2 regions of the Clostridium fermenticellae genome follow, and region 2 is predicted to be linked to the other one. Evidence: a T-box and tRNA genes for the amino acid it is inferred to sense, from the RefSeq annotation. Region 2 holds a T-box; the other holds one or more tRNA genes.
The links. A T-box is a leader RNA that pairs with one kind of tRNA and senses whether it is charged. The one in region 2 lies ahead of ileS (isoleucine--tRNA ligase), so its partner is inferred to be a tRNA-Ile.

Region 1: it has a tRNA-Ile gene. The T-box ahead of ileS (isoleucine--tRNA ligase) is inferred to sense a tRNA for this amino acid. The anticodon was not compared.

The regions. Positions count from the first base shown of each region.
Region 1 covers NZ_CP032416.1:222,164-238,437, forward strand. The annotation lists rRNA gene D4Z93_RS01065 (23S ribosomal RNA) at 1-78, shown strand, start outside; rRNA gene rrf (5S ribosomal RNA) at 240-356, shown strand; tRNA gene D4Z93_RS01075 (tRNA-Asn) at 373-447, shown strand; gene fsa (fructose-6-phosphate aldolase) at 569-1,216, opposite strand; rRNA gene rrf (5S ribosomal RNA) at 1,642-1,758, shown strand; tRNA gene D4Z93_RS01090 (tRNA-Ile) at 1,765-1,841, shown strand; tRNA gene D4Z93_RS01095 (tRNA-Ala) at 1,847-1,922, shown strand; rRNA gene D4Z93_RS01100 (16S ribosomal RNA) at 2,194-3,706, shown strand; tRNA gene D4Z93_RS01105 (tRNA-Ala) at 3,794-3,869, shown strand; tRNA gene D4Z93_RS01110 (tRNA-Ile) at 3,873-3,949, shown strand; rRNA gene D4Z93_RS01115 (23S ribosomal RNA) at 4,198-7,098, shown strand; rRNA gene rrf (5S ribosomal RNA) at 7,197-7,313, shown strand; tRNA gene D4Z93_RS01125 (tRNA-Asn) at 7,331-7,405, shown strand; gene fusA (elongation factor G) at 7,633-9,714, shown strand; gene D4Z93_RS01135 (hypothetical protein) at 9,854-10,093, shown strand; gene D4Z93_RS01140 (ROK family protein) at 10,164-11,108, shown strand; gene D4Z93_RS01145 (CtsR family transcriptional regulator) at 11,489-11,953, shown strand; gene D4Z93_RS01150 (UvrB/UvrC motif-containing protein) at 11,977-12,495, shown strand; gene D4Z93_RS01155 (protein arginine kinase) at 12,512-13,540, shown strand; gene D4Z93_RS01160 (ATP-dependent Clp protease ATP-binding subunit) at 13,563-16,007, shown strand; gene radA (DNA repair protein RadA) at 16,215-16,274, shown strand, end outside.
Region 2 covers NZ_CP032416.1:115,530-131,803, forward strand. The annotation lists gene D4Z93_RS00580 (YhfM domain-containing protein) at 62-901, shown strand; gene D4Z93_RS00585 (hypothetical protein) at 932-1,123, opposite strand; gene D4Z93_RS00590 (anaerobic ribonucleoside triphosphate reductase) at 1,365-3,470, shown strand; gene nrdG (anaerobic ribonucleoside-triphosphate reductase activating protein) at 3,467-3,994, shown strand; gene D4Z93_RS00600 (ArsR/SmtB family transcription factor) at 4,057-4,449, shown strand; gene D4Z93_RS00605 (MBL fold metallo-hydrolase) at 4,545-5,177, opposite strand; T-box leader at 5,614-5,836, shown strand; gene ileS (isoleucine--tRNA ligase) at 5,931-9,041, shown strand; gene D4Z93_RS00615 (LacI family DNA-binding transcriptional regulator) at 9,189-10,190, shown strand; gene D4Z93_RS00620 (DedA family protein) at 10,267-10,863, shown strand; gene D4Z93_RS00625 (AAA domain-containing protein) at 11,065-15,144, shown strand; gene D4Z93_RS00635 (sigma 54-interacting transcriptional regulator) at 15,258-16,274, shown strand, end outside.

The sequences.
Region 1 (16,274 bases), 110 kb from region 2:
ACAAGGTTGATAGGTCAGAGGTGTAAGCATAGCGATATGTTCAGCTGACTGATACTAATAGGTCGAGGGCTTGACCAATTACTTTTCTTAATCAATTTCTTCTATCTTTACTGTGCAGTTTTGAGAGAACAATCTCAATTAGCCGGGATTTATTTATAAACCTCCGGTTAGTATAAATTTTATTAGAGTTTTAGTCAATGCATATTTATCTAAATCAAAGATTTAGAAGCAATCAGTAATCTGGTGGTTATTACATAAAGGTAACACTCCTTCCCATACCGAACAGGTAGGTTAAGCTTTATTGTGCCGATGGTACTTCAGGGGCAGCCCTGCGGGAGAGTAGGTCACCGCCAGGTATAAAACTTATATTGTTCCGCGATAGCTCAACGGTGGAGCATTCGGCTGTTAACCGAAGGGTTGAAGGTTCGAATCCTTTTCGCGGAGCCATTTTTATTTTTTGTGAAAATTTTTTATCTTTATAGAATAAGAAAATTCCCAAATAGTTGCTATTTGGGAATTTTTAGTATGTTTTATGTTAATTCAAAATTGAGAGACTTTTGTACGGAAATTATTTATTAAAAGCTTCCTTCCAGTCTTTCATAAATTTCTCTATTCCTTGATCAGTTAAAGGATGTTTGATTAATTGTTTTATGATTTTATAAGGTACAGTAGCAATATGTGCACCATAAATGGCAGCATTAACGACATGCATAGGATTACGTATACTTGCTGCTATTATTTGAGTTTTTATTTCATGAACTTTAAATATAGTACATATCGAAGATATTAGATCCATGGAATTATCAGATATATCATCAAGTCTTCCAAGAAATGGGCTAACATAAGAAGCCCCCGCTCTAGCAGCCAATAGTGCTTGACCAGCTGAAAAGATAAGTGTTACATTTGTCTGTATACCTTCTTTTGATAAAACTTTTACAGCTTTTAACCCTTCCTCAGTCATAGGTATCTTTACGACCATATTTTTATGAATCTTTGCTATTTTTCTGCCTTCCTTTATCATTCCATCTGCATCTGAAGCTATAACTTCTCCACTTATAGGACCATCAACAATAGAAGTGATTTCTTTTATTACCTCATTAAAATCGCGTCCTTCTTTTGCTATTAATGAAGGATTCGTAGTAACACCACAAATAATCCCCATGTCATTAGCTTCTTTTATTTCTTCTACATTTGCCGTATCTATGAATAGTTTCATAAAATTGCCTCCTTGTTATTCTGATTAAAGTTTTGTCTATAATCAAAATAACAGAGATAATAAGTAAATTTCAACTATAATATAAGGGTAAATTATAGCTGAAATCTGTTTTAAAGTATTATTTAATAGTTTCTCTTATGATATCTCGTAAATTTGTATTTTAATTTTACTATTCTAATGAAGGAATTAATTCAACTTTAGTATAGTAAGAGGAATAACAACTTTATCTGATGTATTAAAAGATGGGCAGAACAATATAGAAAAGGCTGTTGAAAATATAATGAAGCTCATTAATTTGGTATGATATACTTAGAAACTAAATATGACTAAAAATATAAAAAACTATTGACAAAGTAATATTACGCTAGTATAATTCTTAATTGTAGCCAATCGGGTTTTATAGATAGACTACATTGTGACATATATCTGGTGATTATTACATAAAGGTAACACTCCTTCCCATATCGAACAGGTAGGTTAAGCTTTATTGTGCTTATGGTACTTCAGAGGAGACTTTGTGGAAGAGCAAGTCGTTGCCGGATTAGTATGGATCTTTAGCTCAGTTGGTTAGAGCAACCGGCTCATAACCGGTCGGTCCGGGGTTCGAATCCCTGAAGGTCCACCAAATATGGGGGTATAGCTCAGTTGGGAGAGCATCTGCCTTGCACGCAGAGGGTCAAGAGTTCGAGTCTCTTTATCTCCACCATAAAAGATGAGGAAAATTTACTTTCCTCATCTTTTTTATACTAAAAAATAATATGTGAAGTTCTATTTTGTCTAAAATGTTTTCTTGACAGTATAAACTTAGTATGGTATTATATTAATCGTTGTAAATGTTAGTGAACCTTGAAAATCAAACAGAGAAGAGTAAAAAATAAACCAGCAATTCTTTTGAAAGCTGTTTTGGCAGCTTAAAAGTAAAGTAAATGAGCTTAAGTTGAACTCAAAACTCTGAATAAGAGTTTTATATAAGAAATTAAATTGAGAGTTTGATCCTGGCTCAGGACGAACGCTGGCGGCGTGCTTAACACATGCAAGTCGAGCGAGAGAAATCCCTTCGGGGATGGATCTAGCGGCGGACGGGTGAGTAACACGTGGGCAACCTGCCTCAAAGAGGGGGATAGCCTCCCGAAAGGGAGATTAATACCGCATAATGTTGTTTTACTGCATAGTAAAGCAACCAAAGGAGTAATCCACTTTGAGATGGGCCCGCGCCGCATTAGTTAGTTGGTGAGGTAATGGCTCACCAAGGCGACGATGCGTAGCCGACCTGAGAGGGTGATCGGCCACATTGGAACTGAGAGACGGTCCAGACTCCTACGGGAGGCAGCAGTGGGGAATATTGCACAATGGGCGGAAGCCTGATGCAGCAACGCCGCGTGGGTGATGAAGGTTTTCGGATTGTAAAGCCCTGTCTTTTGGGACGATAATGACGGTACCAAAGGAGGAAGCCACGGCTAACTACGTGCCAGCAGCCGCGGTAATACGTAGGTGGCGAGCGTTGTCCGGATTTACTGGGCGTAAAGGGTGCGTAGGCGGATATTTAAGTGGGATGTGAAAACCCCGGGCTTAACCCGGGGACTGCATTTCAAACTGGATATCTGGAGTGCAGGAGAGGAAAGCGGAATTCCTAGTGTAGCGGTGAAATGCGTAGAGATTAGGAAGAACACCAGTGGCGAAGGCGGCTTTCTGGACTGTAACTGACGCTGAGGCACGAAAGCGTGGGTAGCAAACAGGATTAGATACCCTGGTAGTCCACGCCGTAAACGATGAGTACTAGGTGTAGGAGGTATCGACCCCTTCTGTGCCGCAGTAAACGCAATAAGTACTCCGCCTGGGAAGTACGATCGCAAGATTAAAACTCAAAGGAATTGACGGGGGCCCGCACAAGCAGCGGAGCATGTGGTTTAATTCGAAGCAACGCGAAGAACCTTACCTAGACTTGACATCCCCTGAATTACCTGTAATTAGGGAAGCCCTCCGGGGCAGGGAGACAGGTGGTGCATGGTTGTCGTCAGCTCGTGTCGTGAGATGTTAGGTTAAGTCCTGCAACGAGCGCAACCCCTATCATTAGTTGCTACCATTAAGTTGAGCACTCTAGTGAGACTGCCCGGGTCAACCGGGAGGAAGGTGGGGATGACGTCAAATCATCATGCCCCTTATGTCTAGGGCTACACACGTGCTACAATGGTGAATACAGAGAGATGCAAACCCGCAAGGGTGAGCCAAACTTTAAAATTCACCTCAGTTCGGATTGCAGGCTGAAACCCGCCTGCATGAAGCTGGAGTTGCTAGTAATCGCGAATCAGAATGTCGCGGTGAATGCGTTCCCGGGCCTTGTACACACCGCCCGTCACACCATGAGAGTTGGCAACACCCGAAGTCCGTGGGGTAACCGTAAGGAACCAGCGGCCGAAGGTGGGGTTAATAATTGGGGTGAAGTCGTAACAAGGTAGCCGTAGGAGAACCTGCGGCTGGATCACCTCCTTTCTAAGGAGTCGTAAGATAGGTAACTCTATCTTAAAGATCGGTTTATATTTATCTGTTTGATTTATATTGTTCACAATTCTAATATATGGGGGTATAGCTCAGTTGGGAGAGCATCTGCCTTGCACGCAGAGGGTCAAGAGTTCGAGTCTCTTTATCTCCACCATGTGGGCTTATAGCTCAGCTGGTTAGAGCGCACGCCTGATAAGCGTGAGGTCGATGGTTCGAGTCCATTTAAGCCCACCATTTGTTCTTTGAAAACTGCACAGAGAAGAAAGTTAAAGTAAAGTTATTACTTTGTAAAATTGATTAAAGATTCTTAATTATTTGATATATATTAACATATATTATTATTAATTAACCGGTAAAAATTGATAGAAACGGGTAGCTTGAGGAAAATGTCGTGCAAAGGGTGGAGCTTACTTATGTAAGTGAGTATCCGGGCGAAACATTTGACAGAAAGATACGGAGTTTATAGCAATTTTTACTTAAAAGGTCAAGCTACAAAGGGCGCATGGTGAATGCCATGGCACCAGGAGTCGAAGAAGGACGCGATAAGCTGCGATAAGCTCCGGGTAGGCGCAAATAGCCTGTGATCCGTAGATTTCCGAATGGGGCAACCCGCATGACTAACGTCATGTACTGTAAACTGAATTCATAGGTTTATAGAGACACACCCGGGGAACTGAAACATCTAAGTACCCGGAGGAAGAGAAAGAAATATCGATTTCTTTAGTAGCGGCGAGCGAAAGAGAATGAGCCCAAACCAGGAACTTGTTCCTGGGGTTGCGGGTAGATCACAATTACTTTTATTCTTTAATTGAAGAGAGCTGGAAGGCTCCGCCACAGAAGGTAAAAGCCCTGTAAGTAAAAAAGAATTTTAGTTAGATCTATTCCAGAGTACCACGAGACACGTGAAACCTTGTGGGAAGCTGGGAGGACCACCTCCCAAGGCTAAATACTACCTGGTGACCGATAGTGAAGCAGTACCGTGAGGGAAAGGTGAAAAGAACCCCGGAAGGGGAGTGAAATAGAACCTGAAACCGTGTGTCCACAACCGGTCGAAGCACATTTAAGTGCGACGACGTGCTTTTTGTAGAACGAGCCAGCGAGTTACGGTATGTAGCAAGGTTAAGTACTTATGGTACGGAGCCGGAGGGAAACCGAGTCTGAATAGGGCGACCAGTTGCATGCTGTAGACCCGAAACCGGGTGACCTATCCATGGACAGGATGAAGCGGAAGTAAAATTCCGTGGAGGTCCGAACCGCGTTGGTGTTGAAAAACCATGGGATGAGCTGTGGATAGCGGAGAAATTCCAATCGAACCCGGAGATAGCTGGTTCTCCTCGAAATAGCTTTAGGGCTAGCGTCGGGACTGAGTAATGGAGGTAGAGCACTGAATAGGCTAGGGGCTTTAAAAAGTTACTGAACCTTATCAAACTCCGAATGCCATTTACTTGTATCCCGGCAGTCAGACTGCGAATGATAAGATCCGTGGTCAAAAGGGAAACAGCCCAGATCATCAGCTAAGGTCCCAAAGTGTAAGTTAAGTGGTAAAGGATGTGGGATTTCTAAGACAACTAGGATGTTGGCTTAGAAGCAGCCACTCATTTAAAGAGTGCGTAATAGCTCACTAGTCGAGAGATCCTGCGCCGAAAATGTCCGGGGCTAAAACTTACCACCGAAGCTATGGACTCGTAAGAGTGGTAGAGGAGCTTCCTGTATGGATTGAAGCCGTACCGTAAGGAGCGGTGGACCGTACAGGAGTGAGTATGCTGGCATAAGTAGCGAGAAATAAGTGAGAATCTTATTGGTCGAAAACCTGAGGTTTCCTGGGGAAGGCTCGTCCTCCCAGGGTTAGTCGGGACCTAAGCCGAGGCCGAAAGGCGTAGGTGATGGACAATTGGTTGATATTCCAATACCGCCAGTTTACGTTTGACAGATGGGATGACGCAGGAGGATAGGATGTGCACACTATTGGATGTGTGTCTAAGCACTCAGACGTGCCCGGAAGGTAAATCCACCGGGATTAGTTAAGGTGTTACAGGGATCTCTTTTTAAGAGAGAAGTATCCGGTTCCACGCTGCCAAGAAAAGTCTCTATGGAGTAAACCGGTGCCCGTACCGCAAACCGACACAGGTAGGTGAGGAGAAAATCCTAAGACCATCGGAAGAATTGCTGTTAAGGAACTAGGCAAATTGACCCCGTAACTTAGGGATAAGGGGTGCCATCTTTATTGATGGCCGCAGAGAATAGGCTCAAGCAACTGTTTAGCAAAAACACAGGTCTCTGCTAAAGCGTAAGCTGATGTATAGGGGCTGACGCCTGCCCGGTGCTGGAAGGTTAAGGGGAATACTAAGCCGTATGGCGAAGGTATGAACTTAAGCCCCAGTAAACGGCGGCCGTAACTATAACGGTCCTAAGGTAGCGAAATTCCTTGTCGGGTAAGTTCCGACCCGCACGAATGGCGTAATGATTTGAGCACTGTCTCAACAGCAAATCCGGCGAAATTGTAGTGCAAGTGAAGATGCTTGCTACCCGCAGTTGGACGGAAAGACCCCGTAGAGCTTTACTGCAGCTTAACATTGAGTTCCGGTATTGTCTGTACAGGATAGGTGGGAGACTTAGATACCCGGGCGTCAGCCCTGGTGGAGTCACCCTTGGGATACCACCCTGACAGTACTGGAATTCTAACCGGAGGCCATTTATCTGGTCACGGGACATTGTTAGGCGGGCAGTTTGACTGGGGCGGTCGCCTCCTAAAATGTAACGGAGGCGCCCAAAGGTTCCCTCAGAACGGTTAGAAATCGTTCGCAGAGTGCAAAGGCAGAAGGGAGCCTGACTGCGACACATACAGGTGGAGCAGGGACGAAAGTCGGGCTTAGTGATCCGGTGGTACCTCGTGGGAGGGCCATCGCTCAACGGATAAAAGCTACCTCGGGGATAACAGGCTGATCTCCCCCAAGAGTCCACATCGACGGGGAGGTTTGGCACCTCGATGTCGGCTCGTCGCATCCTGGGGCTGAAGTAGGTCCCAAGGGTTGGGCCGTTCGCCCATTAAAGCGGCACGCGAGCTGGGTTCAGAACGTCGTGAGACAGTTCGGTCCCTATCCGCTGCGGGCGCAGGAAATTTGAGAGGAGCTGTCCTTAGTACGAGAGGACCGGGATGGACTGACCTCTGGTGTACCAGTTGTTCCGCCAGGAGCACGGCTGGGTAGCTATGTCGGGACGGGATAAACGCTGAAAGCATCTAAGCGTGAAGCCCACCTCAAGATTAGATTTCCCATAGCGTAAGCTAGTAAGACCCCTTGAAGAACACAAGGTTGATAGGTCAGAGGTGTAAGCATAGCGATATGTTCAGCTGACTGATACTAATAGGTCGAGGGCTTGACCAGTTACTTTTCTTAATCAATTTCTTCTATCTTTACTGTGCAGTTTTGAGAGAACAATCTCAATTAGCCGGGGTTTATTTATAAACCTCCGCAATCAGCAATCTGGTGGTTATTACATAAAGGTAACACTCCTTCCCATACCGAACAGGTAGGTTAAGCTTTATTGTGCCGATGGTACTTCAGGGGCAGCCCTGCGGGAGAGTAGGTCACCGCCAGGTATAAAAACTTATATTGTTCCGCGATAGCTCAACGGTGGAGCATTCGGCTGTTAACCGAAGGGTTGAAGGTTCGAATCCTTTTCGCGGAGCCATTTTTATTTTTTGTGAAAATTTTTTATCTTTATAGAATAACTAGAATAATTTTACATAGTTATAGAATTAAGAAATAATATCTTATTCTATAACTTTTTATTTTTATAATATAAAAAAATTAATAATAATTTAATCTAATAATTTAGAAAATTTAATTAACTTAACAGGATTTTCAATATTAAAATAGAATTATATATCTAAGTGAAAGTAAGAGGAGGAATTACTCATGAAAAATTATGCAACTGGAAATTTAAGAAATGTAGGTGTAATAGGTCATAGTGGTTCAGGTAAAACTACTTTAACAGAAGCTATACTTTATTATACAGGAGGAACCGATAGATTTGGTAGAACAGAAGATGGCAATACTATTAGTGATTACGATACTGAAGAGAAAAAGAGAAGGATTTCTTTGGCTACATCAATAATACCATGTGAATGGAATGATATAAAAATTAATTTGGTTGATATGCCAGGATATTTTGACTTCGTGGGCGAGGTATATGAAGGATTAAAAGCTGTTGATGTAGCACTAATTGTTGCATCAGGTGTTTCTGGAGTACAGGTTGGAACTGAAAAGTCATGGGATTATGTAAATGAATATAAACTTCCTCGAGCATTTTATATAAACAAACTTGATAGAGAAAATTCCAATTTTGATAAAGTATTTTCACAGTTAAAAAGTAAATTTGGAATGTCAGTTATTCCTGTACAGTATCCTATAGGAAGTGAGGAAAGTTTTATAGGTGTTGTAAATATAATATCAGGAAGAGCACGAGTATTTGATAAAGACAGTAATTTTATGAAGGAGGTTAAGATACCTAAAGAACTTGTACCTAAGATTAAAGATTGTAAAAATATGCTTATTGAAGCTGTTGCGGAAACGGACGAAAAGCTTTTAGATAAATATTTTGAAGATGGGAGCTTAACAGATGATGAGATATACTCAGGCCTTATAAATGGGTGTGCAAATGGTGATATAGCGCCAGTTATGTGTGGTTCTGCTGTAAAGTCTATCGGAATTGAAACATTGATTGAGGATATAGTAGAATGTTTTCCTTCTCCAGAAAAATCATCAATTTTAGATGGATATGCTGATGATAATTTAAAAATGGAAGTTAAGATAGATGATAAGGCACCTCTGTCTGCTTTTGTATTTAAAACTATAGCTGATCCATTTGTAGGTAAACTTTCTCTTTTTAGAGTTATCACCGGTAAGATGAAATCAGATTCAATGGTATATAATTCTAATAAAGAGAAAAGTGAAAAAATAGGAAGCATGTATTACTTAAAGGGAAAACAGCAGATACAAACGGATGAAATTATAGCTGGAGATATAGGAGCGGTTTCAAAATTACAATTTACTTCTACAGGAGATACATTATGTTCTAAAGAGGATGCCATTGTTTTTAATAATATAAATTTTCCACAATCTGTAATATCCATGGCAGTAATACCTAAATCAAAAAACGATGAAGATAAGATATCAAATGGCCTAAATAAACTTGTTGAAGAAGATCCGACCTTTAAAGTATCACAAGATGTGGAGAATGCTGAAACTATAATTTCGGGTCTTGGTGAGACACATCTAGATGTAATAGCATCGAAACTTAAAGGCAAATTTGGAACTGAAGTTGAACTTAGATATCCTAAAGTCCTCTATAGAGAAACTATTAAAAAAGTATCGGATGTCCAAGGAAAACATAAAAAGCAGTCAGGTGGACATGGTCAATATGGTGATGTAGTGATAAAATTCGAGCCAAGGAATGATGGTGAGACAGATCTTATGTTCGTTGATAAAGTAGTAGGAGGAGTTGTCCCGAGACAGTATATACCAGCAGTCGAAAAAGGATTAAAGGATTGTGTAAAACATGGAGTGCTCGCAGGATATCCGGTTATAGGGCTCAAAGCCACACTACATGATGGTTCGTATCATTCAGTTGATTCGTCCGAAATGGCTTTTAAGGTTGCATCTTCGATAGCATATAAAAAAGGACTTGTGGCAGCAGAATCAATACTTTTAGAACCAGTAATGCATGCTGAAATAGTAGTTCCAGATGAATATATGGGAGATATAATAGGAGATATAAATAAGAAAAGGGGTAGAGTTTTAGGAATGGAGCCATGTGGCAAGGATCAAAGAATAATAGTGGAGGTTCCACAGGCAGAGATGTTTAAATATGCTACAGATTTGAGATCAATGACCCAAGCCAGGGGGAATTTTACAATGAGATTTGAAAGATATGAAGAGGTTCCAGAAATTGAAGCAAATAAAATAATAAATAGTACTGAATTAAAAATTACTGAATAGACTATAAAAGACACTATTATGATTAAATAATTCTAATAGTGCCTTTTTTTAGAGTTATAAATTGTTGAATATTTTAATAATATATAACGGAAAATAATATTATATTTAAATTGAAATTTCATATTTGAGGAGATGCTTTATGTCACAATACCAAATAAATATAAATGGCAAAATACGTCTAATGGACTACAGCAGTATTGACGATTATATGGCTATAGTTAATGAAAATGATAATCTTATAGTAACCTTAGATAGCGAAAATGATAGTGATGTCAACATGATTTATAAAATATTAGAAAAAAATAATTTTAATACGACACGAATGTCAAAAGGATCCAATGGTAGATATTATATAAATGCTAATAAGAAATATTTATAGAAGTAATATTAATTTATAGTATAATAAATAAAAGTCGACTTTTTAGAGTTGGGGGAATAACAGCATGAGTATAAATAGTTATGTAGTTGGCGTAGATCTAGGAGGAACTAGAATTAGGGGGGCAATTGCTGATAATAAAGGAAATATATTAAGTAAATATAAGATGGATACGAATTCACAGAAAGGCTCTGATGAAGTGTTTAAAAATATAAAGCTTGTTATTGATAATGTCATTCAAAATTCGAATAGCAAAATTATAGATATAGAATCTATATCAATAGCGGCTCCAGGGCCAATTGATATAAATAAGGGAGTTATTCTAAATACGCCTAACCTGCCATTTGAAAATTTCAATATTGTAAAGAAGATTCAAGATGCTTATGGAATAAGGACTTACCTTGAAAATGATGCCAATGCAGCTGCAATTGGTGAATTTATGTTTGGATCAGGAAAAGGAAGCAAAAATATGATTTATATAACTATAAGTACAGGCGTAGGTGGAGGAGCAGTTCTAGATGGGAAACTTTATCATGGAAGCAGCTATAATGCACTTGAAATAGGACATATGACTATTATTCCGGATGGTCCTAAGTGTAATTGCGGAAATTACGGTTGTCTTGAATCTCTATCATCTGGAACAGCTATAAGAGATCAAGCACTGAAATTTATAAGAGATGGTAAAGATACTTCCCTTTTAAAATATGATATAATTACCTCTGCTGAAGTTTTTAAGGAAGCTGAAAATGGAGATAAGATCTCCAAGGATATATTAGATAGAAGCCTTAATTTTTTAGGAATAGGGGTAGCTAATTTAGTTACCATGTTTAACCCTGATGTTGTAGTAATAGGCGGAGGTGTATCAAGGGGTGGAAAAATAGTTTTTGATAAAATTAGAAATGTGGTAAATAAGAGATGCTTTTTACCAATGTCTAAAACGTGTAAAATAGTAAAGGCAGGTTTAGGTGACGATAGTGGATTGATAGGGACAGTGGCGATTGCAATGATGCAAATTTAATAGGGTTTATAAATGAAAGCTTAACTTATACTCCGGCCGGGATTTCCAAAATACGTCACGTAAAAAATTTCTAGTAAGTCTAAGCTTACGTTCATAAAAATCTAAGCAGATTATATAAACTCGCTGCGCTAAGACTTACTACAAAATTTTTTAATGTGCCTAAATTTTAGAAATCCCGACCTGTGCATAAGTTAAGCTTAGAATTACAAACCCTATATTAAATAGAAGAAAACATCTAATGTATGATATATAAATGAATATAATTTTAAATTTTAAAATTATACTGCTGAATTTAGTAACATATATGTATTGAAATTATATAGTAAAAATAATATCATGTAATTAAGGTCAAAGAAAGGCAAAGTCAAGAAGGTGTTTTTATGGCAAGATTATCAGATGTAATAGAAGATTTTATAAAACAGATGATGGATGATAATAATGAAAGTGAACTTCAAATAGTTAGAAATGAACTTGCAAATTATTTTAGTTGTGCCCCTTCACAAATAAATTATGTCCTTACAACTAGGTTTACTGCAGATAAAGGGTATTACGTAGAAAGCAGAAGGGGTGGTGGAGGCTGTATAATAATCAGAAAGGTAGAATTAAATGACAATCAATCACTTAGTGAAATTATAAATGATAAAATTGGAGATAATATAACATATAATTCTGCCCTTCGAATAATAAGTGGATTATTTGAATCAGAAATTATAACTAAAAGAGAATTTTATATATTAAAGGCAGTTATAAATGACAGAACTTTAAGTTCATTTCAGGAAAATAAAAATCTGTTAAGAGCAAATATATTAAAATCAGCAATGTTAGTATTATTAAGTGACATATAACTTTATTTTTAAGAGGTGATATTATGCTTTGTGATTTTTGTAAAAAAAATGAAGCTACTGTTCATATAACAAGAGTAATAAATGGAGTCAAACAGGAATTTAATTTATGTGAAAAATGTGCACATGAAAATACAGAATTTAATTTTGTTCCCCAGGTAGATTTTTTTTCATCACCATTTACTTTCCAGAATGTATTAAGTGGAATGATGGACTATATATCTAATTCTAATAATGCAACTCAACGTAATTTTAATGTTACTTGCAGTAAGTGCAATTTAAACTTTGAAGAATTTAAAAGAACGGGATTACTTGGGTGTAGTGATTGTTATAAGAATTTTGGTTCAACTTTGATTCCTGTGATAAAAAGAGTACAGGGGAATTTAGAACATACGGGTAAGATACCTAAGAGGATAGGCAATAATATTATATGCAGAAAGAAAATAGAACAACTTAAACATGAACTGCAGAAATGTATAGAAAATGAAGAATATGAAGAGGCAGCTAAAATTAGAGATGAAATAAAAGAAATCAATAAGAAATAGGTGGTGACGGATTGTTATGGAGAATTGGATCAATTCAAATAGAACTGAGAATAAGCTTGTATTAAGTAGTAGAATAAGGCTTGCTAGAAATATTGGTGCAGTCCCATTTCCACACATGTTAAATGAAGAAAAGGGAAAAGAGATAGTAAATTTAGTAGAAGATGCTTTTTATAAATCTCAGATTATGAAAGATAAATTTACTACGAAATATTTGTGGGAAAGTGATCCTGCTTCTAATAGAGTATTTTTTGATAAACACCTTATAAGTAAAAATCTTTTAGATAATAGCTCAAAAGGTGCATTTATATTAGATGATGATGAAACTACTAGTATTATGATAAATGAGGAAGATCATATAAGAATTCAATGTATAACTGCCGGTTTTAATTTAGAAGGGGCATATGATTATTCAGATAAAATAGATGATTTATTAGAGCAAAACTTAAACTATGCATTTGATGAAAAACTCGGATATCTAACTGCTTGCCCTACAAATATTGGAACTGGTCTTAGAGCATCTGTTATGATACATCTTCCCGCATTGTCTATTAGCAACAAGATAGCAGGCATATTAAATGCAATAAGTCAAGTTGGTATGACTATAAGGGGACTTTATGGGGAAGGTTCTAAAATTTACGGAAATATTTATCAGATATCAAATCAAATAAGTCTTGGATTGGATGAAAGAGAAATAATAAATAATTTAAGTGGCGTCGTAAATCAGATTATAAATGAGGAAGTTATTGCCAGGGATACTATTTTTAAGACTTATAAGTATAATATAGAAGACAGAATATATAGAGCACTGGGGATATTAAAATCGGCTGTACTTCTAAACTCGGATGAATGTCTTAGGTTTTTATCTGATGTAAGGTTAGGAGTAGAAATGGGAATAATTAAGGACGTTGATTTGATTATGTTAAATAAATTATTGGTAAAAACTCAATGCCTTTTGATAAATGATTCAAAGCTTCAAAATTCAACTGAGGAAAAGAAAAGTTTTGATAGAGCAAAAATGGTTAGGGAAACTTTAATTAAAAAGTAGTTAAAAGGAAGGTGAAAAGATTATGATGTTTGGAAGATTTACTGAAAGAGCTCAAAAAGTATTGTTTTATGCACAAGAGGAAGCTCAAAATCTTAGACATGGATATGTTGGAACTGAGCATATACTTTTGGGAATATTAAGAGAAGATGGCATAGCTGAAAAATTAATGAGTAATATAAATATAACTGTGGATGATGTCAGAGGTTTAATAGAAGAATATGAAGGAAAAGGGGATATGGATTTATATAAAAATGAAATACCCCTTACTCCTAGAACAAAAAGGCTTCTTGAGTTAAGTTTGTTTGAAGCTCGCAATTTAAACCATAATTATATAAGTCCAGAGCATATATTACTTGCACTTATAAGAGAGGGCGAAGGAGTTGCCTTTACAATTCTAAATAATCTTGGAGCTGATTTTGATAAGCTTAGAAAAGATCTTATAGATGTACTTTCTGGTGAACAAAATACATCAGCTGGAGATGTAAATAAGAATGCAGGTGAACCTACTCCTACACTAGATCAATTTGGAAGAGATTTAACCAATATGGCTAAGGAAGGAAAACTTGATCCTGTAATAGGCAGAGATAAGGAAACGCAAAGAGTACTTGAAATATTATGCAGAAGGACTAAAAATAATCCATGTCTTATAGGAGATCCTGGAGTTGGAAAAACTGCTATAGCTGAAGGACTAGCTCAAAAGATTATATCTGGTAATATACCTGAAATTTTGAAGGATAAAAGAGTTGTGACTTTAGAGCTTTCGTCAATGGTTGCTGGTTCAAAATATAGGGGAGAATTTGAGGAAAGATTAAAGAAAGTTATGGCTGAAATAAGAAAATCAGGCGATATAATATTATTTATAGATGAAATTCATACTATAATAGGAGCAGGAGCAGCTGAGGGAGCAATAGATGCATCTAATATATTGAAACCTGCACTAGCAAGAGGAGAAATTCAGTGTATTGGTGCTACAACTATAGATGAGTACAGGAAATATATAGAAAAGGATTCAGCCCTTGAAAGAAGATTTCAGCCTATAGTAGTAGGTGAACCAACTAAGGAAGAGGCTGTGCTGATTTTAAAAGGGCTTAGAGATAAGTATGAGGCACATCACAGAGTAAAGATAACGGATAAGGCAATAGATGCAGCAGTTAATTTATCAGATAGATATATAACAGATAGATATTTGCCAGATAAAGCTATAGATCTAATGGATGAGGCAGCAGCTAAACTTAGAATTGAAAATTTGGTTGCTCCACCTGATTTGAAGAATTTAGAGTCTGATCTTAATAATATAACTAAAGAAAAAGAAGATGCTATAAGAGTTCAGGATTTTGAAAAAGCTGCAAAACTTAGAGATAAAGAAAAAGGAATGAAGAGTAAACTTGAGGATTTAAAGAAAAATTGGAAGACAGAAAAACAAGTATCGGCTCTTACTGTTGGAGAGGCGCAGATAGCAGGAGCAGTATCTAGATGGACTAATATACCAGTAGAAAAACTTACTGAAAAAGAATCAGAAAAATTATTAAAACTTGAGGAAATACTTCATAATCGAGTTGTGGGGCAGGATGAAGCCGTAAAATCTATAGCAAGAGCTGTAAGGAGAGCAAGAGTTGGATTAAAGGACCCTAATAGACCAATTGGGTCGTTTATATTTTTAGGACCTACAGGAGTTGGAAAGACTGAACTATCTAAAGCGCTTGCGGAAGCTATGTTTGGCGATGAAAATAATATGATAAGAGTAGATATGTCCGAGTATATGGAAAAGCATACAGTCTCAAGACTTATTGGATCACCTCCAGGATATGTTGGATTTGAGGAAGGAGGACAGCTTACAGAAAAGGTAAGGAGAAACCCTTACTCTGTAGTATTGTTTGATGAAATAGAGAAAGCTCATCCGGATGTATTTAATATATTACTTCAAATACTTGAAGATGGAAGACTTACCGATGGAAAAGGAAAGACTATAAATTTTAAAAATACTATAATAATTATGACTTCCAATGTAGGAGCATCTACTATAAAGAAGCAGAAATCTATGGGATTTTCGCTTGATGATAACTCAGCATTTATGGATGAATATGAAAAAATGAAGGATAATATTATGGAAGAACTCAAAAGATCCTTTAGACCTGAGTTTTTAAATAGAATAGATGATATAATAGTATTCCATCAACTTCAGGAAAATGATCTTCAAAAAATTGTCAAACTAATGTTAAAAACAGTTACTAAAAGACTTAAGGAACAGGATATAACGCTCGAATTTAGTGAAGACTCTCAGAAATTCCTTGCTGAGAAGGGAACTGACTTAACCTATGGTGCACGACCTTTAAGGCGTGCTATAACAAAAACTGTGGAGGATAAACTCTCAGAGGAAATGTTAAAGGGAAATGTTAAAAGAGGCGACACTGTTAAGGTGAAAGTTAGTGATAGCAATAATTTAGAGTTTATAAGTTGCGATAATTAATATTTATACTATCAAATCCATTATAATTTTTATGGGTTTGATAGTATTTTTGTGATTTTAAATTAATAGGTTTAAATAAAGCTAAAAATAAATTATAATAAAGGAAATATTTTTTTAAATTTTGATTATTATTAATATTTGATTATTATTAATAATAGAAGAAAATACAATAGATAATATTAAATTTAGCGATAGGTGGTAGGTTTAATGGCAAAGAGCAAAAGTGTTTTTGTTTGTCAGGAGTGTGGATATGAATCATTAAAGTGG
Region 2 (16,274 bases):
AAATATGCTATAATTAATATAAAATAATTAAGATACTTTATAATTCAGGAGGTAGCAGTAGTTGCATATAGGAATTAAAAAATTAAATAAGATTTTTTTATGTATATCTTTGATAGCGTGTTTATTGCTGTCAGGTTGTAGTAGTGTTCATGAAGCAGAAATTAAGTTAGGTATTAAAAATAATGATTTTGAATATATAAAGGACAATAAAGTGCAGAAGATAGTTATACAGAGTACTAGAGATGAGGGATTTAGATTTACACTTGAGGATAAAAATGCAATAGAAGATTTATATGATATTTTATCTAGTGCAAAATCCGTAAAAAATAAATCCTCACTTAAATCTGATTACATATTTGAAATATATCAAGGAAATAAAATTCATAAATTTAATTATATTGCAGGATTAGATAAAAGAGATCAGGGCAATCTGTATGGAGATAATAAGGTGTTTGCTGTATCTAAAAGGATAGATAACAGTATTATTCAAAACTTTTGGACAATTAAAGAACCGAAAAATTTTAATGATGTTTATTATAATTCCATAATAAGTGCAATAGATGATTATATTAAATCCCAGAAAAAACAAGGTAAGTCTATTGGCATAAATTTAAATGATGATGTAGAGGTTGCAAAATATATATTATCGATAGATATGGAAAGTTTTAAAAGCGATTTGAAAAGTAAGCTTAAAAATGTTGAGATTATAAGTAAGGATAAGCAAAGTTATGATATTGTAGCTACTATAAAAACTGAGGGTTATAAACTAACACTATATAAGGGCATAGTTACATTTTGGGATAAATCAAATAAGAGTGAAAAAAAATATTATATATATGACAAATATGAAAATGCACATTGGAATATTAAGGTTACAGATAGTAAACCGAGTAATTTTTAATTTATAGAGAGTGGAGTTATCATAACTAAATTATGATAACTCTCCTTTTAATATATGGTTGTCATTGTCATTTTTCATATTACATAAGGTTGGATTTATATTCACAGTACTGCCTATAGTACAATTTGAAGGAAGATGAGCCAGACCTATTTGTATTGTTCTGTTGTCTTGTAATGCTACAAATGCTTCACTTATATTCATATCTATAACTTTTCCGATCATTTATATCACCTCATTAGTTAGTCTTTCATTTTTTGTAGTGATTATTCAGGTAATTTGTTTCTATGAAAAATATAAATATCAAATCTTAATCTATAGCAAAAATCAATAGAATAACGAGATATGTAAAAGTAAATCCGTGTAATATATAATGAGTACTAATTTAAAAATTGCTTAAAAATTTTTTCCATAGTATAATATCAACGTAATAAACACAATATATTGTGGATAGGAGGTATTTAATATGCTATATGTTGTGAAAAGAGATGGCAGGAAGGTTGAATTTGATCCTGGGAAAATAAGAAATGCTATAAAAGGTTCTTCAGAGGAAATAGGATATGATCTCAAAGAAAGTGATTTTATAGACTTAACTCAAAAGGTTATAAAGAGGATAGAGGAACTTAACATAGATGAAATCGAAGTTGAAAACATACAAAATATAGTCGAAGATACTTTGATGAAAAATGATTATAGACAAATAGGAGTTGCTTATTCAAATTATAGAAAAGAAAGAACTGAGATAAGAGAAATAAAATCTGATTTGATGAAGGTTATAGAAAAAATAGGTGTAGAAACCGATAGAGATAATGCTAATGTTGGAAATAATTTTAGTTCTAAATTACTTAGAATAGCTAGTGAATCAAATAAGTGGCATAACTTAGCATCTATGCCCAAGTATTTGGCTAAAGCACATGAAAATGGAGATATTTATTATCATGATCTAGATAGTTATAATCTTACTATTAATTGTCTCCATATACCAACTAAAGAAATACTAGAAAGAGGATTCAATACAGGATATGGAACTATAAGAAAACCAAGGAGAATAGAATCTGCTGCTGAATTGTCTTGTATATTATTACAGTCAACTCAAAATGATATGTTTGGAGGCCAGAGTCATCCAGACTTTGATAATGATATGAGTGAATTTGTTGAACCTACAAGGGAAGAAATAAGGAATGAATTATTAGAGGTTGGCGTTAGTGAAAATATAGAAGAATTAGTTGATAAAAAACTTGAGAAAACAGTACATCAGGCAATGCAGGGGATAGTATATAATTTAAATACTATGCATTCACGTGCTGGTTCACAGGTCCCATTTTCATCAGTTAACATAGGAGTGCCAAATTCTAAAGATGCCGCCCTCATATGTGAAGTGTTTTTAATGGAATATGAAAAAGGACTTGGCAAGGGAGAACAACCTATATTTCCTAATATAATATTTAGAGTAAAAGAAGGGGTTAATAAAAACCCTGAGGATCCTTATTATTACTTATTTAAGTTAGCATGTAGGGTTGCTGCTAAAAGAATGAATCCAACTTTTATGAATTTGGATGCAGATTTTAATAAATACTACTATGATAAAGGAATATTACCAGCTACCATGGGATGCAGAACATATGTGATGTCGAATATAAATGGAGAAGCTGGTACAAAGGGAAGGGGGAATATTGCGCCTACTACTATAAATCTTCCTAGGCTTGGAATAATTGCAAAAGGTGATGTAGATAAATTTTTTAATTTGTTAGATGCAAAACTTGATATGGCTAAAGAATCACTTATCCATAGATATAATGTATTAAAAAGATTGAGGGTTAAAGATCTTCCATTTGTTGTAGGCCAAGGGCTTATGAAGGGATCTGAAGATTTAAAGCAGAATGATTCAATAGAACCAGTACTTAAGCAGGGAACTTGGGCAATTGGATTTATAGGTTTAGCCGAAACATTAATTGCCTTAACAGGACATCACCATGGAGAAACTAAAGAAGCTAGAGAACTCGGATTTAAGATAATATCATACATAAGAGAATATGTTGATAAAACTACAGAAGAAACTCACTTGAATTGGAGCTGTTATGCAACTCCGGCAGAAGGTCTTAGTGGAAAGTTTATAGTTCAGGATAAAAAAATATTTGGAGAACTCAAAGGGATAACTGATAAAGATTATTATACTAATTCATATCACATACCGGTAAGTTTTCCTATATCTATAAAGGATAAGATAGATATAGAGGCTCCTTATCATAAATTATGTAATGGTGGACATATAAGTTATGTGGAGTTAGATGATTATCCTTCTCAGGAAACAGTAATGGATATATTGAAGTATGCTTATACTACCAATATAAATTATTTGGGGATTAATTTTCATATAAGATATTGCAAGAATTGTGGGACATATCTTCATGGAGAAACTGAATGCCCTAAATGTGGGAGCAGTGATATACAGGGAATTTCAAGAGTTACAGGATATCTTTCATTGGATGAGAGGTTTGGATCAGGAAAGTCAGCAGAAAGATCAGATAGATTGTCACATTCTAGTCAGAAAAAGGTGTATGAAAGAATATGAAAACTCAAATGAAACAAACTAAAACTATAAGATTGGCAGGAATATCTTATGAAAGTCTTGTAAACGGACCTGGAATGAGGAGAGTATTTTTTTCTCAGGGGTGTAAACATAATTGTAAAGGTTGCTTTAATCCATCAACACATTCATTTGATGACGGAGAGTTAAAAGATATGGATGAACTTGTTAATGATATAAAGCAGAATCCAATACTTCACGGAGTGACATTTTCTGGAGGAGATCCGCTTGAACAGGCAGAAGAGTTTGCCTATATGGGTGAAAAAATAAAAGAATTAGGTCTTGATATATGGTGCTATACTGGATACAAATTTGAATATATTTTTGAAAATAGATTTGAAATAAAAGGTTGGAATAGACTCCTAAATTGTATAGATGTACTTGTTGATGGAAGATTTGAAGAAAAAAAATATAATCCTAAACTTAAATTCAGAGGATCCTCAAATCAAAGAATTATAGATGTGAAAAAAACTCTTAAATCTAAAAGTATTCAAATATTAAATTATTGAAAAAAGTTTAATTCACATATATAATTACATATGAATGTATTTTCATGTGTAGGAGTGATAAGATGAAAGAAGATATGAATAACATAGAAGTTTGTGATTGCAGTGGATGTGATGATTGTGACTGTAATGAAATTCATGAAGATTGTATAAAATGTGTTAGAGACAACATGCTTGAAGAAGAAACATTTTTAAAATTATCAGATTTATTTAAGGTACTCGGGGATAATACTAGAATAAAAATAATATATGCACTTTTTAAAAAGGAATTATGTGTTTGTGATATTGCACAAGTCCTAAGTATGAGTCAATCATCAATATCTCATCAGCTTAGAATCTTAAAATCTGCACATTTGGTAAAATTTAGGAGAGAAGGAAAAGTAGTTTATTATTCTTTGGATGATGAACATATATTCCAATTATTTAATGCAGGACTTGAACACATTCAACACAATTAGTCAAATCGTGGTAAGTGAATTTATATAAATACTGGTGAACTAAAGATATATAAATATCTTTGATTCAGCAGTATTTTATTTTGTTTCTAATATATTTATTTATAGTTTAAAATTTTAACTATATTTATTCCGCTAAGAGGCCCATTTAATACAAGAGTATTACTATTAACTCTTTCACCATTTTTCATATATAGTAGGAAATTTTCAAGGCCGTCTAATTTAAATGAAAGTAAGGGAGTTTTATAGTGCATGGGTATTAATATGTGACTCTTAACTAATTTTGCTAATTCCGAAGCTTCATGTCCATCTATTGTATAATTTCCTCCGATAGGTATAAGCAGTACATCAATGTTTCCTAATTTATTTATTTCATCGCTTGAAAGAATATAACCAAGGTCACCGAGATGGCATATTCTATATCCATCCATTTCAAAAATAAAGATTGTATTTTCCCCTCTTTTTGCACCCTTTACCTTATCATGATATGATTGAAGACCAGTTATTTTTATATTACATAAGTTGAAGCTGCCTGGTTTGTCAATTATATTATCATATTTCAAATTATCGACATAATCATGATCAAAGTGATGATGGCTTATTGATACTATGTCGACTTTTTCATTGCAGCACTCGTAACCAACTGTTTCATCAAATGGATCAGTAAGTATTTTTCTACCATTGGAGTCTTCTAATAAAAACGAAGAGTGTCCAAGCCATTTAATTATCATAAAATCACTCCTAACTTTTTAGGTAAAATCTATATAGGGTTTGTAACTGAAAGCTTAACTTATGCTCCGGCCGGGACTTTCAAAATATGTCACGTAAAAAATTTCTAGTAAGTCTAAGCTTGCATTCATAAAAATCTAAGCAGATTATATAAACTCGCTTTACTTAAACATATATAATCTACTAAGATTTTTAAGAACGCTTCGCTAAGACTTACTACAAAATTTTTTAATGTGCCTTAATTTTAGAAATCCCGGTCTACGCATAAGTTAAACTTAGAATTATAAATCCTATAATTGTATTTTAAATTTATATTATAATTATAAACATTGAATGAGAAAATATATACAATTATCGGTATTAAAAGCTTTAATTTTTAATTATTAAAAAAAATTGACAAGAAAAAAAGCTTATAATATAATGAAGAAAAGTTATAATTATAATATGTTGAACAGGAAAAGTATTTAAGGTAAATTACTTATAGAGAGTGGAGATGGTGAAAAACCACAGGATAGCCTTAAAGAAAATCACCTGGGAGTTGGGAAACTGAATATGCATTTATATTTAGTAAGTTTCTTCGTAATCCTGCGTTTAAGGATAGAGTATACTTGTACTTGAATTTTACCCATAGGTGGTATAGCGAATAAACTTCGTCCTATTTTGGATGGAGTCTTTTTTATTTAAAGTATTATAAATAACAAAAGAGGTTAAAATAGTAAAATATTACATATATGATTAGAAAGGGGCAGGTTTACATGTACAAAAAAGTTGATAATAACACAAGTTTTGTTGATATGGAAAAAAACGTATTGAAATTTTGGAATGATAAACAAATTGTAAAAAAGAGTTTCAATTTAAATAAAGGTGGAAAGTATTTTACTTTTTATGACGGCCCACCGACAGCAAATGGAAAACCACATGTAGGTCATATTTTAACAAGAGTTATAAAAGACTTAATACCAAGATATAAAGTTATGAAAGGATACCAAGTTTTGAGAAAGGCTGGATGGGATACTCATGGGCTTCCAGTAGAACTTGAAGTTGAGAAAGCTCTTGGTATATCTGGAAAGCCTCAAATCGAGAAGTACGGTGTGGAAAAATTTATTAAAAAATGCAAAGAAAGTGTTTTTACTTATGTAAGTGAATGGAAGGAAATGTCTGAAAGGACAGGATTCTGGGTTGATATGGAAAATCCATATGTAACATACCATAATGATTATATAGAGTCAGTGTGGTGGGCCTTAAAACAAATTTGGGATAAAGGGCTTTTATATAAAGGAGATAAGATAGTGCCATATTGTCCTAGATGTGGAACAGCATTGTCATCACACGAAGTGTCTCAAGGATATAAAGAAGTAAAAGAAGTCTCTGTATATGTAAAATTCAAGTTAAAGGATCAAGATAAATATATGCTTGCATGGACAACTACACCCTGGACTTTACCAAGCAATGTAGCTTTGGCAGTTAACAAAGCATATGATTATGTTGAAGTAGTTAATAATGGGGAACATTTAATATTGGCTGAAGCATTACTTAGTAAACTTGAGGGAGAATATGAAGTAGTTAGAAAATTTAAGGGAGAAGAATTAGTTGGCCTAGAGTATGAACAAATGTTCAATTTTGCGCAGCCAGAAAAAGATAAAAAGGCGTTTTGTGTTGTTCATGCAGATTACGTAACTCTGACAGATGGTACCGGTATAGTCCATACTGCACCTGCTTTTGGTGAGGATGACAGTAATACAGGGAAAAAATACAATCTTGCGTTTATAAATCTAGTAGATACACAGGGACGTTTTGTTGATGCTGTTACAGACTGGAAAGGCATGTTTGTAAAAGATGCGGATCCTAAGATTGTTAAATATTTAGAGGAAAAAGGTATACTATATAAAGCAGAAAAATTTAAACATTCATATCCATTTTGCTGGAGATGTGATACTCCATTATTGTATTATCCAAGAGATACCTGGTTTATAAGAATGTCTGCTTTAAGGGATAAATTAGTTAAGAATACTAATAACACTAATTGGTATCCAGATAATATAAGAACGGGAAGATTCGGAAACTTTGTTGAAAATGTAATAGACTGGGGTTTAAGTAGAGAAAGATACTGGGGTACACCACTTCCTATATGGCAATGTGAATGTGGCCATAAGGAGTGCATTGGAAGCATAAAGGAATTAAAAGAAAAAGGTATAAATGTTCCAGAAAATATAGAACTCCATAAGCCATATATAGATTCAGTTAAATTAAGATGTCCGCATTGTGGAAAAGAAATGACAAGAACAAGTGAAGTCATAGACTGCTGGTTTGATTCAGGTTCAATGCCTTTTGCTCAGCATCACTATCCATTTGAGAATAAAGAAGTATTTGAAAAGAATTTTCCTGCACAATTTATATCAGAAGCAGTTGATCAGACTAGAGGATGGTTTTATACATTAATGGCTGTATCAACAGTATTGTTTGATAAAAGTCCATTTGAAAATTGTGTGGTATTAGGCCATGTACTTGATAAATATGGACTTAAGATGTCAAAACATAAGGGGAATGTACTAGATCCTATGATAGTTCTTGAAAATGAAGGAGCTGACGCATCAAGGTGGTATTTTTATACAGCAAGTGCACCATGGCTTCCATCTAGATTTTATGAAGAAGCAGTACAAGAGAGTCAAAGAAAATTTTTGGGCACTCTTTGGAATGTATATTCATTTTATGTACTTTATGCTGAAATAGATAAATTTAATCCACTTGATTATGATAACTTCGTAAGCCAAAATGTAATGGATAAATGGATAATTTCAAGATTAAATTCATTAATAAAAGAAACAGAAGACCATTTGGATAATTATAGAATAACTCAGGCAGCTATTAATATAGGCGATTTTGTAGATGAGCTTTCCAACTGGTATGTAAGAAGAAATAGATCGAGATATTGGAGTGAAAGCTTAACAGATGATAAAATAGGAGCTTATGTAACTTTATACAAGGTACTTGTTACACTAGCTAAGATTTCAGCTCCATTTGTACCATTTATGACTGAAGAATTGTATCAAAGTCTTGTAGTAGCACTTGATAAAGATGCACCTGAAAGTGTTCATCTTTGCAAATGGCCAGAATATGATGAAAGAGTTGTAGATAAGCAATTAGAAACCGATATGGAAGAAGCATATAGAATAGTTAAGCTTGGAAGAAGTGCGAGAAATTCTGCCAACATCAAAAATAGACAGCCGCTTTCTGAAATGCTTGTAAGTGTAAAGAACCTTCCAGAATATTATGGTGACATAATAAAAGATGAGTTAAATATAAAGAAAGTAGTGTTTAATGCTGACTTATCAAAATACGTCAATTTTGATATAAAACCTAATTTACCTGTACTCGGAAAGAAATATGGTAAATTAATACCAGCTATAAGAAAACAAATATCATCAATGAACCAAATGGAATTAGCTCAGAAGATAAGAAATAGCGAGATGGTATTAATATATGTTAATGATATTGAGATAGAACTTAATGAAAATAATTTACTTGTGACTATGCAGGGATTAGAAGGTTTTGCATTTGCTGGTGAGGATAATGTTGGAGTAGTTCTAGATACAAATATAACACAAGATTTAAGAGAAGAAGGCGACTTAAGAGAGATCTTAAGTAAAATTCAGAATATGAGAAAGGAAAGTGGATTTGAAGTCGCTGACAAGATAAAACTTTATATTAATGGTAATAATGGATTAGAAGCTGTAGTTAAGAAATTTGAAGATAGGCTCAAAAAGGAAACCTTAGCAGTTGAGGTAATATATAACGAGAATAAGGATTACAGTAAATGTAAAATAAATGGTGAAGAACTTGGGATGCTTGTAGAAGTAGTTAAATAATATATTTAAATATTAAAGATGCGTGTAAAACTTAATTGCATTTACATGCATCTTTTAAGTTTATATAAATAATTTGGTAATAAACTTGTAATAAACAGCTTTTATAAGTATAATAATTTAAAAGAACACAGGTAGGAGTTGATAAAATTGCCAGCATCAATAAAAGACGTTGCTAAAGAAGCAGGAGTTTCTATTGCTACAGTATCAAGAGTTTTGAATGATGTAGACGTTGTAAATGAAGAAACTAAAAAGAAAGTATTAGAGGCTATAGATAAATTAGGATACAGACCTAATATAGTTGCAAGAAGTTTAAAAACACAAAAAACTAAAACAGTTGGAATAATAATACCAGATATATCAAGTCCTTTCTATCCCGAGATAGTAAGGGGAGCTGAAGATGTATCAAATATATATGATTATAACATGATGCTTTGTAATACAGATTTGGATTTCGAGAAAGAAATGGAATATTTAAGAGTTCTTAAGGAAAAAATGGTTGATGGAGTTCTTTATATGAGCAGTTCTCTTAAAAGCAATATATTAGAACTTATAAATAAACTTCAGATTCCTATGGTTATGGTTGAAACTACAAGTGAAGAGGGAAATATTCCAAGCGTAACTATAAATAATAAGCAGGCAGCAGAGGATGCCGTAGAGTATCTCATAAAAAAAGGAAGCAATAATATAGCTTACATAGGAACGGATAAGGATGAGATAAATGCCAGGGCATTAAGATATAAGGGATATCGATCCGCACTTAAAAATAATAATTTAACATTTAATGAAGATATAACTTGCTTTGGTGGTTTAAAAGCTAAAGATGGATACGAAGGTATGAAGAATATACTGGAGAAAACACAAAACATAGATGGAGTTTTTTGTACTGGCGATGAAATTGCTATGGGAGCAATAAACTTTTTAAGAGAAAAAAATATAAAGGTTCCAGAGGATATAAATGTTATAGGTTTTGATAATATTTACTCGGCTGCAACATTTTATCCTAAACTTACAACTGTTGCTCAACCTATGTATGATATGGGATCAGTTGGTATGAGAATGCTCATAAAGATTATAAATAAACAAGATCTTGAAAATCAAAATTATGTTCTGAAGCATGAAATAATAGAAAGAGATTCTTGTCGAAAATAATCTGAGATATTTAATATCATAGATTGTATGGAATGTTTATGGTAAATTTATAAGATGGGGTACGGTAAGGCAAAATATGGTAGAGAGTTTAATAAACTTAGTAATTTTTATATTAGATAAACTCGGATATGCAGGTGTATTCTTAGGTATGGCCCTGGAGAGTGCTTGTATTCCTATTCCAAGTGAAGCAATACTGCCATTTGGAGGATATTTAAGCTATACTGGTAGACTAAATTTAATTTCTACTATAATTATAGGAACGCTTGGTGGTACATTTGGTTCAATTGCTGCCTATTATCTTGGCAGATTAGGTGGGAGACCTTTAGTTGAGAAGTATGCAGATAAGTTAAGGTTGTCAAAATCAAAGATAGAAAAAAGTGATCAGTATTTTAATAAATATGGAGATAAGATAGTCTTTTATTCAAGACTTTTACCCATAATAAGGACTTTTATATCATTACCTGCGGGTATAAGTAAGATGGAATTTAAAAAGTTTACTGTATATACTTTTTTAGGTTCCCTACTTTGGAGTATTGTACTCGGATATGCGGGTTATAAGATGGGTGAAAATTGGATGAAAATTCATTCGCTATTTCATATAGCAGATATACTTGTAGTATTATTTATAATTGGATTTGTTATATATAAAATCGTAAAGAGATATAAGAAATAAAACATATGAGAGGTTTATCATTAGTCGATGATAAACTTTTTTGTATGTTTTTAGTTATGAATTATATAAAATAAGCTCTAAAAAGGGTGTCATTTAAATGTGAAATATGTTTAACGATTTTTTTGAACATCACACATATTAATGGTATAATTTAACATAAAAGGTAATATATTTATAAGTTATATATGTGGGGTGGAAAAAATGGATTACAAGGGTAGAATTAAAGACATATTTTCTTATCTTTTAAGTATAAAAAATTTGAATGAAAAAATTATAAGAAACGCGTATGAGTATGAAAAGATGTATTTTGAATATGACATATTGTCAATGGATGGGTGTACCGTAAACAGAAATCCAGATGTAGAATGGTGGCTTGAAGTAAATAAAAAATCTAAACAATTATATGATCAATTTTTTAAAACATATCTGGAAATGGAGAAAAATGGACAAGATATAGAGATTATATGGGGACATGGGCTTATTGTTTGGAAAATTAATGATCAAAAAATAATACACCCGGTAATAACTACTAGACAAAAATTAGAATTTAATGCTAAGGACAAGAGATTCAGATTGACTCCAAGTTCAAAGACGTCATTGGAAACAGGTATATTTGAAGGATTGGATCTAGTGAATTTACACAGTGTAATTCAGATGGAAAGTGAAATCAATAGTACAAATTTAGACCCTAGGAATATGAGTGATATTAAGGATATACTTCACGAGCTTGTATTTTATTTGAATTCTAATGGAAAAGTTGATTTAGGCAAATCATCAATTGAAAAGATAAGAATATCAAACTGTCCTGTAATATATGATATTCCTGTGATCATAATAAGAAAAAATACTATGAGGCTTTGGCAGAGGGAAATAATAAATGTAATAAATGAAATAGATAATGGGTACCCAATACCAGAGACTGTTAAGGCACTTGTATATGATAAGAAATTAGATCAGAGTAAAAAGGATCTTGATGATTGGAAAGATGTATCAAAGGATTTATTATTCCCGTTGTCATCAAATTATGAACAAAATCAGATAGTAAAAAGACTATGTGAAAATTATGGAGTTGTTGTTCAAGGACCACCAGGGACTGGAAAAAGCCATACTATAGTAAATTTGATATGCCATTTACTTGCTCATGGCAAGAGAATACTTGTAACTAGTCAAACGGATAGAGCACTTAAGGTACTTGTAAACAAAATACCTGATGATATAAAACCCTTATGCATAAATGTTTTGGGAAACGATTCAAATTCAATGAAGGAATTAAATGATTCAGTTAGGAATATAACGGATAATCTTTCTATTGAACCAGATAAATTACGCAATGATATTAAGGATTTGAAGGAGGAACTGGGTAAATGTACCGAAAAGCAGAGTGCACTTTATGAAAGACTTAAAGAGTTAGAAAGGGCTGAAAATAAAAATATACAGATTGAAAATCAGAACTATAGAATAATGGATGTATCAAAATGGGTTAGAAATAATAAAGATAAACTTGGAGTTATAGAGGATGATATAAAGTATAGTAAACTGCTTCCTATTTCAGAAAAAAGATTTAATGAATTGGTGTTATTAATGAATGATATAAGTAGGAATGACAAGGAAGAATATGACGGTATCAAAATTATGCTAGATAAGTTACCGGATATAAATACTATATGTGATAAGATGAAAAAACTAGATGAATTAAATGATAATCTAAAGGAATATAGAAGAGCATTAAGGGATTGGAGAATTCCAGATAAATATAAAATTGATTATAGTTCGATTATGGATATTCTACGTGAATCTGAAGATAAAATGAGTAAGATGGAAAATGGGGATATGAAGCATATAATGAAACTTCATTATGAAAGTAAGATATCACATGATAAGTTTCTGGATCTCGTATTTAAATTTAATAATTATATGGCTACACTGGGAAAATTAAAACATAAACTTAGTAATAATAGGGTTGAGATACCCAATGATATTGATGTTAAAAAAATTGGAGATGATTCTAATAATGTGTATGATTACTTAAATTCTAGGGGGAAGCCGGGAAGAATATTTAAAATGATGCATCCCGATTTAAATTATATATTTGAAGACTGTAAAGTCAATTTTAAAAAAATTGAGAATATAGAGCAGCTTTCAATACTCAGAATATTTATAAAAGAACAGCATGTAATGAAGGAAATAGAAATTTTATGGAATGATTTCGCAAAAGACTATAATCTGGAGGTTATAGATTGCAGCAAGGATAAAATGAGTATAGTAAAACTTGAACAAAAAATTAAGGAATTTAATGATATTGTTGATTGGGATATGAGATATAAGAATAGGATAATAGCTTTATTTGGAAGAATATCTATACCTCAAAATTTGGATTGGCACAAAAAGCAAACTTACTCTTATTTGATAGAGAGTATGGAGTGTATAAAAAAAATAGAGGATTATAATGAACTTAAGTCATATATGGAAATTCTTAAGAAGATAATAATATCTACAAAAAAAATGGACAATCTTTATAAGGCAATTGATAATTATGATATAGATGAAGTGAAAAGGTTATTTAGAAGGATAGAATATCTAAAAAGTATAAAAGGAAAGGTCGGGATATTAGAAGAGATTTTTAAGGATTTAAAAAAAGAATGTCCAATTACTTTAAGTAAATTATTAAAGAACTGGAAGATTAAAGCTCGAAACTTCGATGAATTGAATGAGGAATGGAAATGGGCAAAGTGTAATTGTTTAATTAAAAATATATATAAAATAAATCCTGAATTTATTGAGAGTGAAATAGAAGAACAGAAACAAAAAGAAAAATTGATTGTAAATGAACTAGTTGCTAAAAAAACATGGTATAATCAAATTCTTAAAACTACTGAGAGTGAGAAGAGAAGTTTATTTGCATGGATGCAGGCTGTTAAAAGAATAGGAAAAGGTACCGGTAAAATGGTCTCTCAATATAGAAATATAGCTCAAAATGAGATGGAAAAATGTAAAGATATAATTCCGGTTTGGATAATGCCGTTAAATAGGGTAATAGAAAATATAAGATTATCAAGAAGATTATTTGATGTGATTATATTTGATGAGAGCAGCCAAAGTGATATATTTTCTATATGTGGACTTATGCGTGCTAAGAAAGCTATAATTGTTGGAGATGATAAACAAATAAGTCCTGAGACAGTTGGAATAGATCAAACAGTTATACAAGGGCTGATTAGTAAATATCTTAAGGATATCCCTCAGAGTGAATGGTTTGATTTACAAACAAGTCTTTATGATACAGCGCTTAGGGTATTTCCAAATAGGCTTATTTTGAAAGAGCATTTTAGATCAGTTCCTGAAATAATAGGATTTAGTAATCAATTGTGTTATTCAAGAGAGATAAAACCTCTAAGATATCCAAATCAGTATGAAGCATTTGAACAGCCTATAGTTACAGTTAAGGTGAATGGATATAGAGATGAAAATAAACCTATAAATATTAAAGAAGCGGAGGCGATTTCAAATAAAATAGCAGAATGTTGTAATGATTCAAAATATAATGGCATGACAATGGGAGTTATATCGCTTCTTGGAGATGTGCAAAGTGATGTTATAGAAAATTTGGTAAAGCAGAAAATTGGAGAAGAGGAGATGATAAATAGGAGGTTAATATGTGGAGATGCATATTCATTTCAAGGAGATGAAAGAGATGTAATGTTCTTATCGATGGTAATATCAGATAATGTTAAATTTGCTCCATTAACAAGGGAATCTGATATGAGGAGGTTTAATGTTGCATCTAGCAGAGCTAGAGATCAAATGTGGTTGTTTTATTCTGTAGATCTTAATAATTTAAATAAATCATGTGTTAGATATAATTTTTTAAATTATTGTTTAAATTACAAAAAAATAAATAAAACTTCCCAAAAGGTAGAATACATTTTTCAGTCAAAGTTTCAAAAAGATGTCTATAATATGTTGATTGATGAAGGGTATTTTATAACACCTCAGGTTCAAGTAGGGGAATATAAAATAGATCTTGTAGTAGAAGATGAAAAAAGTAGAATGGCAATAATCTGTGATGGAGATGCTGCAGGTGATGGGCTAGATTGGAGGTCAAGTATAGAAAGACAACTTAATTTGGAAAGACTTGGATGGAAATTCTGCAGAATAAGAGGAACAGAATTTTATTATAATCCACAGAAAGCCATAGATAAAATATGTAAGAAATTAAAGTTTGCACAAATACGAAAATCGCCAAATAGTAAAATTATTTCTAAGGATCTTAAAGTAGTGTAAAATATATTACAATAACATCTATTTTTAATCTATAATAAGAATAGATGTTATTTTATTTTTATAGGCTAAACTTAATTTTATCTCTTATAGTATAAGAAGGATAGGTGATTTTAATGGGTATTTCTGAATTGGTATATAAAGTAAAAGATATAATGATTAAAGACTTTTTAATGGCAAATCCTGATGATAGCATTGAAATTGTTATAAATAAGATGCTAGGTGCTTTAAGGAGAGAGGTATTAATTGTAGATACGAATAATAAATTAAGAGGAATATTCACATTAAATGATGCTTCTAAAGTAAAGAAAATAGATAAATCATTGGACATACCTGTTAAAAAGGTTGCTTGTAAAAATGTTATAATTATAAGTCCTGATGATTCGACAAGGTATGCCCGTGATTTAATGATAAAAAACAAGATAAGTATACTTCCAGTTGTTGAGGACGATCATATTGTTGGTATAATTACTAATAATAAATTAAAAGATGCAGTTTATTTGAAAATGAATGAGTTGTTTGATCTTCAAGATAATATATTTGATAATCTGCATGAAGCAGTGTGTATATGTGATAAAAACGGTGTAGTAAATTATTGGAATAAAAGTTCTGAAAAGTTATATGGGATAGGAACTGATCAAATTGTGAATAATGATATAAGTAAATTTTTTCCGAATGCATTGATTTTAGAGGTTATAAACACGAGAAAACGAATAGATAATGTTTATCATGAACCTGTAAAAGGCAAAGGTGTAATATTGAGTGCCGTACCAATATATAATTCTGATGAAGAGCTTATAGCTGTTGTTTCTACTGATAGAGATATAACTGATGTTATAGATTTGACTAGAGAATTAGAGAATGAAAAAACAAAGGTTGAATTTTTAGAAAGTGCTTATAAGAATGAGATTTCTCTCAATTATAACTTTTCATCTATAATTGGTAAAGATAAGAAAATAATTGATGCAATTGCTATAGCACAAAAAGTAGCTCCAACATCTACTAGTGTTCTTATAACAGGTAAAAGTGGAACAGGGAAAGAAGTGTTTTCAAAAGCAATACATGCAGCAAGTGGGAGAAAGGGGAATTTTGTTCCTATAAATTGTAGTGCTATACCAGAAAGTTTATTTGAG